Regions from separate parts of the Streptomyces sp. NPDC050423 genome, predicted to be linked through region 2. Evidence: riboswitches for the same ligand, from Rfam matches in the RefSeq annotation. Region 2 holds a riboswitch; the other holds the start of a gene.

Region 1 (4,581 bases), on a different contig from region 2:
GACTCCTGCGGGCGGCCACCTCGGACGGACCGCCGGTGACCTACGCCCTCATCGCCCTGTGCTGCGTGGTCTTCGCGATCAGCCCGCTCTCCGGGCTCAACCCGGTGTACGGCGGCGCGGACGCCCTGCTGTCCGCCCAGGCCGGGTACTTCGAGCGCTGGGGCGTGATCCCGAGCGAACTGTGGGACGGCTCCGCACACGCTCTGCTCACCCCGCTGACCGCGCTCTTCGTGCACGGCAGCTGGCTGCATCTGCTCGGCAACATACTGTTCCTGTACGTGTTCGGAGCGATGGCCGAGGAGCGCATGGGCCACACCGAGTTCGCGTTCTTCTACCTCGGCTGCGGCTACCTCGCGCTGCTCGCCTACGCGGCCGCGCACGCCACGTCCGACCAGACACTCGTCGGCGCGTCGGGGGCGATCTCGGCGGTGCTGGGCGCCTTCCTCTACCTCTTCCCCAGGGCCCGGGTCACCAGCGTGTTCCCGTTCCTGCTCTTCCTGCCGCTGCGCTTCCCCGCCTGGATCGTGCTGATCTTCTGGTTCGTGCTGCAGTGGCTGGCCGCCGAGGGTGCGGGCAGCGGCCCCGGCGTGGCCTATCTCGCCCATGTGGTGGGCTTCGCCATCGGCTTCCTCTATGCCTGGGGGCGCTACGGGCGTGACGCTAGAGTGAGATCTCCAGCCGCCACCGAGGGAGAAAGCCAGCCGTGATCACCGCGATCGTGCTCATCAAAACCAGCGTGGACCGGATCCCCGAGATCGCCGAGGCCGTCGCGGCGCTGGACAGCGTCAGCGAGGTCTTCTCGGTCACCGGTACGTACGACCTGATCGCCATGGTCCGGGTGGCCAAGCACGACGATCTGGCCGACGTCATCCCCGGCCGGATCAGCAAGATCCCCGGCGTCGAGGGGACCGACACCCACGTGGCGTTCCGTACGTACTCGCAGCACGACCTGGAGGCGGCCTTCGCCATCGGTCTGGACGCGTAGGTACATGCGTTCGGCCGGGTACGGACGGCTGTCCGTACCCGGCCGAACGTGTTTCACGCCCCTCAGACCTGGGCGGCACCCCGGTCCGGGACGCAACGGCCGTCCTCGGTGCGGTACTTCCACTGGGCGCCCTCGCTCACCAGCTCCTTGACCGCCCGCACGAAGCGCTCGATGTGCTCGTCCGGCGTACCGGCACCGAAGCTGACCCGGATCGCGTTGAGCGACCTCTCGCCCGGCCCGGCCTCCGGCGCACCGCACTCACCGATGTCCTGCGGGTCGCTGCCGAGCAGGGTGCGCACGAGCGGGTGGGCGCAGAAGAGTCCGTCGCGCACCCCGATGCCGTACTCGGCGGAGAGCGCCGCGGCGAAGTGCGAGCTGTTCCAGCCCTCCACGACGAAGGAGATGACGCCGACCCGCGGGGCGTCGTCACCGAACAGCGAGAGCACCTTGACCTCGGGGACCTCGGCGAGGCCGGCGCGGACCGCGGCGACGAGCTGCTGCTCCCGGGCGACCAGGCCCTCGAATCCGGCCTCGGTGAGCGCCTTGCAGGCGGAGGCGATGGAGTAGACGCCGATGACGTTGGGGGAACCGGCCTCGTGGCGGGCGGCGGTGGTGTGCCACTCGACGTCCACCCCGCCGCCGGCGCGCCGGGCGACCTTGCGGGAGGCGCCGCCGCCGGCCAGGTAGGGCTCGGCGTCGCGCAGCCAGTCGGAGCGGCCGGCCAGGACGCCCGAGCCGAACGGCGCGTACAGCTTGTGGCCGGAGAAGGCGACCCAGTCCACGTCCAGCTCGGTGATGTCGACGGGGTGGTGCGGGGCCAGCTGCGCGGCGTCCAGCACGATCCGCGCGCCGTGGGCGTGCGCGGCGGCGGCGAGCTCCTTGACCGGCCACAGCTCACCGGTGACGTTGGAGGCGCCGGTGACGCAGACCAGCGCGGGGCCGTAGGGGCAGCGGTCCGCGAGTGCCCGCTCCAGCGTGGCGACGGCCTGGGCGGGGGTGCGCGGGGCGTTCAGGTAGGTCACCCGGGTGTCGCGCCAGGGCAGCAGCGACGCGTGGTGCTCGGTCTCGAAGACGAAGACCTGGCAGTCGGCGGGGACCGCGGCGGCCAGCAGGTTGAGGGAGTCGGTGGTCGAGCGGGTGAAGATCACCTGGTCGTCGGCGCGGCAGCCGAGGAACTCCGCGACGGTGACGCGGCTGGACTCGAAGAGGTCCGTGGAGAGCTGCGAGAGGTAGCCGGCGCCGCGGTGGACGCTGCCGTAGTACGGCGCGTACGCGGCGATGTCGTCCCACACCCGCTGCAGGGCCGGGGCACTGGCGGCGTAGTCCAGCGCGGCGTAGCTGACCTCACCACCGGTCACCAGCGGGACCGTCACATCCTTGCCCAGAACCGGCAGAGGGGTACAAATGGACTGGTCGGCGGCAGCGGTGAAGACAGACATGACGGACTCCCGTAACAGGCAGGCGAATTCCGCGTGCCCGCGGACACGCGGCAGCACGGAAGGAAGGAAGAGGATGTGCGGAGGAGGGCCGAAAAGCCCTATCGCATTCGCTTGCTCACAGAGGCTCCCTGAGGACCAGGACCCCACGGGTGGACATCTCACGACGTCGAGGGGTCCGCGCTTGCCGCAGACCTCGCTGCCTGCGGCCTGGTCTTCACCCGGGGCACCCCGCCACGGACGGAGGGTTGCCGGACAGCGGGCCGGGGCCGTAGTCGCTGTCACTCATGACCTGCCCAGCATCCTGCCATACGTACCGGAACGCGCAAGGCGCAGTCCATGATCTGGACTGCGCCCCGCTTCACCTTCCGTACGCTCAGGCGTTGCTGGCCCTGACCCATCTCTCCAGCACGCGCCCGGCGGACCCGGAGTCGATGGACTCGGCGGCCTTCGCGATACCGGCGGCGAGCTGTTCGGTGAGCGTGCCTTCCCCCTGGTCCAGCGCCACCAGGGCCGCCGCCGCGTTGAGCAGGACGGCGTCCCGGACGGGGCCGGTCTCGCCGGCCAGCAGCCGGCGGGCCACATCGGCGTTGTACGAGGCGTCGGCGCCGCGCAGCGCTTCCACCGGCACCAGGTCCAGGCCGACGTCGCGCGGGTCGAAGGCCTGCTCGCGCACGACGCCGTCCCGGGCCACCCAGACCCGGGAGGTCGCGGTGGTGGTCAGCTCGTCCAGGCCGTCGTCGCCGCGGAAGACCAGCGCGGAGTTGCCGCGTTCGGCGAGCACGCCCGCGACGATGGGCGCCATCCGCAGGTCGGCGACGCCGATGGCCTGGGAGCGGACCTGGGCCGGATTGGTGAGCGGACCGAGGATGTTGAAGGTGGTCGGGGCGCCCAGCTCCGACCGTGCCTTCGCCGCGTAGCGCAGGGCGGGGTGGAACTTCACCGCGAAGCAGAAGGTGATGCCCGCCTCCTCGGCCACCTCCACCACGCGCTGCGGCGGCAGATCCAGGTTGACGCCGAGCTTGCCCAGGACGTCGGAGGATCCGCTGGCCGAGGAGGAGGCGCGGTTGCCGTGCTTGACGACCTTGGCCCCGGCCCCCGCCACGACGATGGCGGACATGGTGGAGATGTTGACCGTCTTGGCCATGTCTCCGCCGGTGCCGACGATGTCGACCGTACGGCCGGGCACGTGGATGGTGGTGGCGTGCTCGTACATGGCACGGACCAGACCGGTGACCTCCGTGACCGTCTCGCCCTTGGCGCGCAGGGCCACCGCGAAGCCGGCGATCTGCACGTCGGTCGCCTCACCGCTCATGATGCGGTCCATCGCCCACGCGGTGTCGTCGGCGCTCAGGTCCTCGCCGCGCAGCAGCGGGGTCAGCACGCCGGGCCAGGAACGAGCCGCCACGCTGTCGCCGCCGACCGGGGTCACAACGTTCATGGTCCGCTCCTGGGGTCCACAGCCGATAAAGGGATGTGACCACCCTATCGAGCGCCGGGGACAGCGAAGAGCCCCGTCCATCGTATGGATGGGCGGGGCTCCTGCTGTGGCGATCAGTTCAGGTGATCAGTGGTGGCCGTGGCCCTCGGTGATCTCCTTGTACTCCTCGGCGGACGGCTTGGCGATCTGGTTGTTCTCGCCGTAGTAGCCCTTGCTGAGCTTGGCCCGCACCTTCTCCACCGGCGAGACCTTGCGCTTGACGCCGTTCTCGTCGACCAGCGGGCCGAGTTCGACCGGCGCGTACTGCTCGTGCGCGGTGAGGGTGTGCAGCTGACCCTGCGACAGCGGCTCGTGGACCTCGACGAACTCACCGTGCGGCAGGCGCTTGATGAGCCCGGACTCTCGCCCGTGCAGCACCTTCTCCCTGTCCCGGCGCTGAAGGCCGAGGCACATCCGCTTGGTGGCGATGAACGCGAGGACCGGAGCGACGAAGAAGGCGATCCGCACGAACCAGGTGATCGAGTTGATCGACAGATGGAAGTGCGTGGCCCAGAGGTCGTTGCCACCACCCACGAGCAGCACGAAGTACCACGTGATCCACGCCACGCCGAAGGCGGTGCGGGTCGGCGCGTTGCGCGGGCGGTCCAGGATGTGGTGCTCGCGCTTGTCCCCGGTGACCCAGGACTCGACGAACGGGTACACGGCGATCGCGACCAGCA
Region 2 (4,581 bases):
AAGCCGGTCTGGCACCAGAAGGACGGCCTCGGCAAGGAAGTGCTGCCGTTCCGGCCGCCGGCGGACGATCTCGGGCTGCAGTTCCTCCAGGACCTCAACCACGACTGGGCCGGCGGTCACCGGGCGTCGAACAAGGGCGCGTACGACCAGTGGGTGCCGGCCAAGACCGCCACGACGATGGCGCACCTCAACCGTGAGGACATCCCGTTCCACTACGCGCTCGCCGACGCGTTCACCGTCTGCGACGCGTACCACTGCTCGTTCCTCGGCTCGACCGACCCGAACCGCTACTACCTGTGGAGCGGGTACACCGGCAACGACGGCACCGGCGGCGGGCCCGTGCTGGGCAACGACGAGGCGGGGTACGGCTGGAAGACCTACCCCGAGCGGCTGGAGGAGGCCGGAGTGTCGTGGAAGGTCTACCAGGACATCGGCGACGGGCTCGACGCCGCCGGCTCCTGGGGGTGGATCGACGATGCCTATCGGGGGAACTACGGCGACAACTCGCTTCTCTACTTCAACAGTTATCGTGATGCCGAGCCCGGCGACCCCCTCTTCGACAAGGCGCGCACCGGTACCGACGTCAAGAACGGTGACGGGCTCCTCGATGACCTGAAGGCCGATGTCCGGGCCGGGACGCTCCCCGAGGTCTCGTGGATCGTCTCGCCGGAGGCCTACAGTGAGCACCCCAACTGGCCTGCCAATTACGGTGCCTGGTACATCTCGCAGGTGCTGGACGCGCTGACCTCCGATCCGGAGGTGTGGGGCCGGACCGCCCTCTTCGTCACCTACGACGAGAACGACGGATTCTTCGACCACGTCGTGCCGCCGTTCGTACCGTCCGGGGCCGCGCAGGGGCTCTCCACCGTGGACACCTCCGCCGACCACTTCCCCGGCGACATCCGTTACGCGGCAGGGCCCTACGGCCTCGGTCAGCGCGTGCCCATGACGGTCGTGTCCCCGTGGAGCACCGGCGGGTTCTCCTGCTCGGAGGTCTTCGACCACACCTCCGTCATCCGGTTCATGGAGGAGCGGTTCGGTGTGCACGAGCCCAACATCTCCCCCTGGCGGCGCACGGTCTGCGGTGATCTCACCTCGGCCTTCGACTTCAGCCGTACCGACACCGCACCCGTCTCGCTGCCCTCCACGGACGGATACGCGCCGCCGGACGGCGACCGGCACCCCGACTACGTACCGGTGCCGCCGGTCTCCGGCAGTGTGCCGAATCAGGAGCCCGGCTCGCGGCCCACCCGGCCACTGCGGTACGCGCCCCTCGTGGACGGGGCGGCCGACCCGGCCTCCGGGAAGTACCAACTGACCTTCAGCGGCGGCGACGCGGCCGGGGCGCAGTTCCTGGTGACGTCGGCGAACCGCACCGACGGGCCCTGGACCTACACCACCGAGGCGGGCAAGGCGCTCTCCGACAGTTGGAACACGGCCTACTCCAATGACGTGACCGACCTCACCGTGCACGGTCCGAACGGGTTCCTGCGCGCCTTCCGGGGGCCCGGAAAGGCGGCGGGACCGGAGGTGACCACACGTCATGACCCGTCGAGCGGTGGGCTCGACCTCACTCTCACCCATACCGGAACGGGTACCGTCCAGCTGACCGTGCGCATCGCGGACACCTATGGGGGCGGGGTGCAGACCTTCGCGGTGCGTCCGGGGGCGACCGTGAAGCACACCGTTGACCTGCGGGGAAGCAAGCGCTGGTACGACATCACGGTGGTCTCGGACGCGGACGCCACGTTCCTTCGGCGGTTCGCCGGACACATCGAGACGGGCGAGGCCGGGACGAGCGACCCAGGCTTCGCCACGGGCTGATCGAGCTGCCGGCAGGGGTGGCGGGGGAGGGCCGGGAGATCGGGTCGGGGTCGGCCCGTTCCGGTGCCGCTCCTGACCACCCGTCGGCTGGGCGGCGCCGCCCGTCGGGGTCCGCCCCACGGGTGCGTTAGGGTTTTCGTCGGGTCATGAGTTCCAGCGCGCAGCCCCGGCTGGCTGGACGGCACCCCGCTCCGCTGCGGGTGCTCCGGGTGACGACCTGCCCCGTGCGCGAGGTACGGGGAACAGCGGACCGCGGTGCAGAGCGCTCGGGGTCCATCATCCCCGGAAGGCGGGACTCACCGTGCTGCGTCATCTCACCGAGAACGGCTCCGTGCGGAGCGACGGCTGCGACCGGTACGCCGCAGGCCATCAGGTGCACTGGATCCATGCCAAGAAGTGCCGGCAGGAGCCCGGTCAGGCCGTCGAGATACTGCTGAGCGCCGGTGACGTCCGGGACGACGGATGGGTCGGACTGCGTGCCGCGTTCGACTACGCGGACGGCCTTCCAGCGGTCTGGACACACTCTCCCGATGCGCTGCGGGAGACACTCGCCGGTCATCGTGGACGCGTCTACTGGCTGTCCCGGTGGCACGCGCTGAAGCTGGTGGACGGCGAGAGCCCGGTCGCCGCGATCGTCAACGTCGCCTTCGAGGGCGGGAAGTTGTGCGGCGTCCAGGGTTCCGGGCAGTCGTAGTCCGGGTTGGGCCGGGGGTGCTCAAGCCCTGTCTGTTCTGTCTGTTCTCCCGGGCGCGCTCGGCCGCCCTCCGGCTCCGGGTGGCCGGGGCGGTACCTGAAGATGTTGGTCAATTGTGTTGAGATGTCAGCCGGTTGCTTCGCTCCGGCTGCACATTTGATCGCCATTGACCGCCGTGGCGTCACATAAAATCCTTATAGTGGGCGTGCGTTGATCGCATGATCGTGACGCGTGAAGCTTCCGCCCACAGGAGTCAGAACGATGACGCGCCCATCCTCCGCACGGCCCGAGCCCGCCTCGCCCCCTCCTGCGTGCCCCGCACACGCGAGGCCGGGGGCCGTGCCGCTCAGCGGGCCCTCGTTCCAGACCGAGCCGCGGGCCGTCTACCGCGTCATGCGCCGTGATCACGGGTCGGTCGTCCCCGTGGAACTGCCGGGCGGGTTCCCCGCATGGCTGGTCATCGGATACCGCGAGCTTCATCAAGTAACCAGCGACGGCGAGCTGTTCCCGCGCGATGTCGGCCTGTGGAACCAGTGGGAGCACATCCCCGACGACTGGCCGCTGCTGCCCATGGTCGGGCGGCCGCTGCCGTCCATCTACTTCAGCGCGGGGGACGAGCACCGAAGGCACGCCCGGATGGTCGGACCCGCCCTCGAAGGAACCGACCCGTTCGAGATCCGCAGCCACTGCGAGGAGTTGGCCGACCGGCTGATCGACGCCGTGTGCAGCCGGGGCACCGCCGACCTCGTCGCCGACTTCTGCGAGCCCTTACCCGTGCTCGTCCTCGCGCGGCTGGTCGGGTTCCCCGATGACGAAGGCGCCGATATCGCCCAGGTGTTGAAGGACCTGGCCGACGGCGGTCCGGGGGCGCAGGAGGCCCATCTGCGCTTCGGGGAGCACATGCGGCGGCTGGTCGCCGCCAAGCGTGCCGAGCCCGGGGACGACGTCACCTCCCGGATGCTCGCCTTCCCCGAGGCCTTCACCGACGAGGAGTACATGCTCGACCTGATGGCCATCACGGCCGCCGGGCACCTCACCACCGCCGACTGGATCAGCAACTCGCTGCGGCTGATGCTCACCGAGGAGGAGTTCGCCGAATCGATGGCGGGCGGGCGGCGCAGCGTGGCCGAGGCCATGAACGAGGTGCTCTGGGAGGACGCGCCGACGCAGATCCTCGCCGGACGCTGGGCCGCCCGGGACACCCAGCTCGGCGGGCAGCGGATCAGGGCGGGGGACATGCTGCTGCTCGGGCTCGGCGCCGCCAACACCGATCCGCTGATCCGGCAGAGCCTGTCCGGCACCGGTGGCTCCGCCCAAGGGGGCAACGGCGCGCATCTCGCCTTCAGCCACGGCGAGTACCGGTGCCCCTTCCCCGCTCAGGAGATCGCCGAGACCATCGCGCGCACCGGTATCGAGGTGCTGCTCGACCGGCTGCCCGACCTTGATCTCAGTGTCGCCGTCGCGGACCTCGTACGGCGGCCTTCCGCGTTTCTGCGCGGGACGACCTCGCTCCCCGTCCGGTTCACCCCCGTTCGTACGACAGGAGACCTCTCGTGACCTGCCCTCACGCCGCCGCGCACACAGCTGACCCGGACCGCGGGACCGTCGTCATCGACCCCATGGTCCAGGACCTGGACGGTGAGACGGCGAGGCTGCGCGACGCCGGCCGGCTCGCCCGGATCGAGCTGCTCGGCGTACCCGCCTGGACCATCACCCGGTATGCCGACGCACGTGAACTCCTCGTCGACCCGCGGCTGGTGAAGGATCTCGACGCCTGGGGGCTGTGGCAGAGCGGCGAGGTGACGCACGCGTGGCCGCTCATCGGGATGGTTGACGCCGGGCGGTCCATGTTCACCGTGGACGGCGCCGAGCACCGGCGGCTGCGGACCAAGACCTCCCAGGCGCTCACGCCCCGCCGGCTGGAGGCCATCAGGCCCGACATCGAGAAGTTCACCGAGGAGCTGTTGGACGCGCTCGCCGACGGTGGCAGGGACGGGGCCGTCGTCGACCTCAAGTCGGTGTTCGCGCAGCCGCTGCCGATGCGGGTCGTCGGCATGCTGATG

What was found. A riboswitch is a leader RNA that binds a small molecule or an ion and turns the genes downstream of it on or off. The one in region 2 is predicted to bind S-adenosylmethionine.
Region 1: another riboswitch for S-adenosylmethionine. It lies ahead of AB0I52_RS17895 (aminotransferase class V-fold PLP-dependent enzyme); the one in region 2 lies ahead of AB0I52_RS26160 (hypothetical protein).

The regions. Positions count from the first base shown of each region.
Region 1 covers NZ_JBFAJY010000022.1:13,439-18,019, reverse strand. The annotation lists gene AB0I52_RS17905 (rhomboid family intramembrane serine protease) at 1-707, shown strand, start outside; gene AB0I52_RS17900 (Lrp/AsnC ligand binding domain-containing protein) at 704-985, shown strand; gene AB0I52_RS17895 (aminotransferase class V-fold PLP-dependent enzyme) at 1,048-2,424, opposite strand; SAM riboswitch class IV at 2,597-2,714, opposite strand; gene trpD (anthranilate phosphoribosyltransferase) at 2,798-3,862, opposite strand; gene AB0I52_RS17885 (ubiquinol-cytochrome c reductase cytochrome b subunit) at 3,989-4,581, opposite strand, start outside.
Region 2 covers NZ_JBFAJY010000040.1:44,819-49,399, forward strand. The annotation lists gene AB0I52_RS26155 (phosphocholine-specific phospholipase C) at 1-1,824, shown strand, start outside; SAM riboswitch class IV at 1,967-2,076, shown strand; gene AB0I52_RS26160 (hypothetical protein) at 2,126-2,518, shown strand; gene AB0I52_RS26165 (cytochrome P450) at 2,780-4,075, shown strand; gene AB0I52_RS26170 (cytochrome P450) at 4,138-4,581, shown strand, end outside.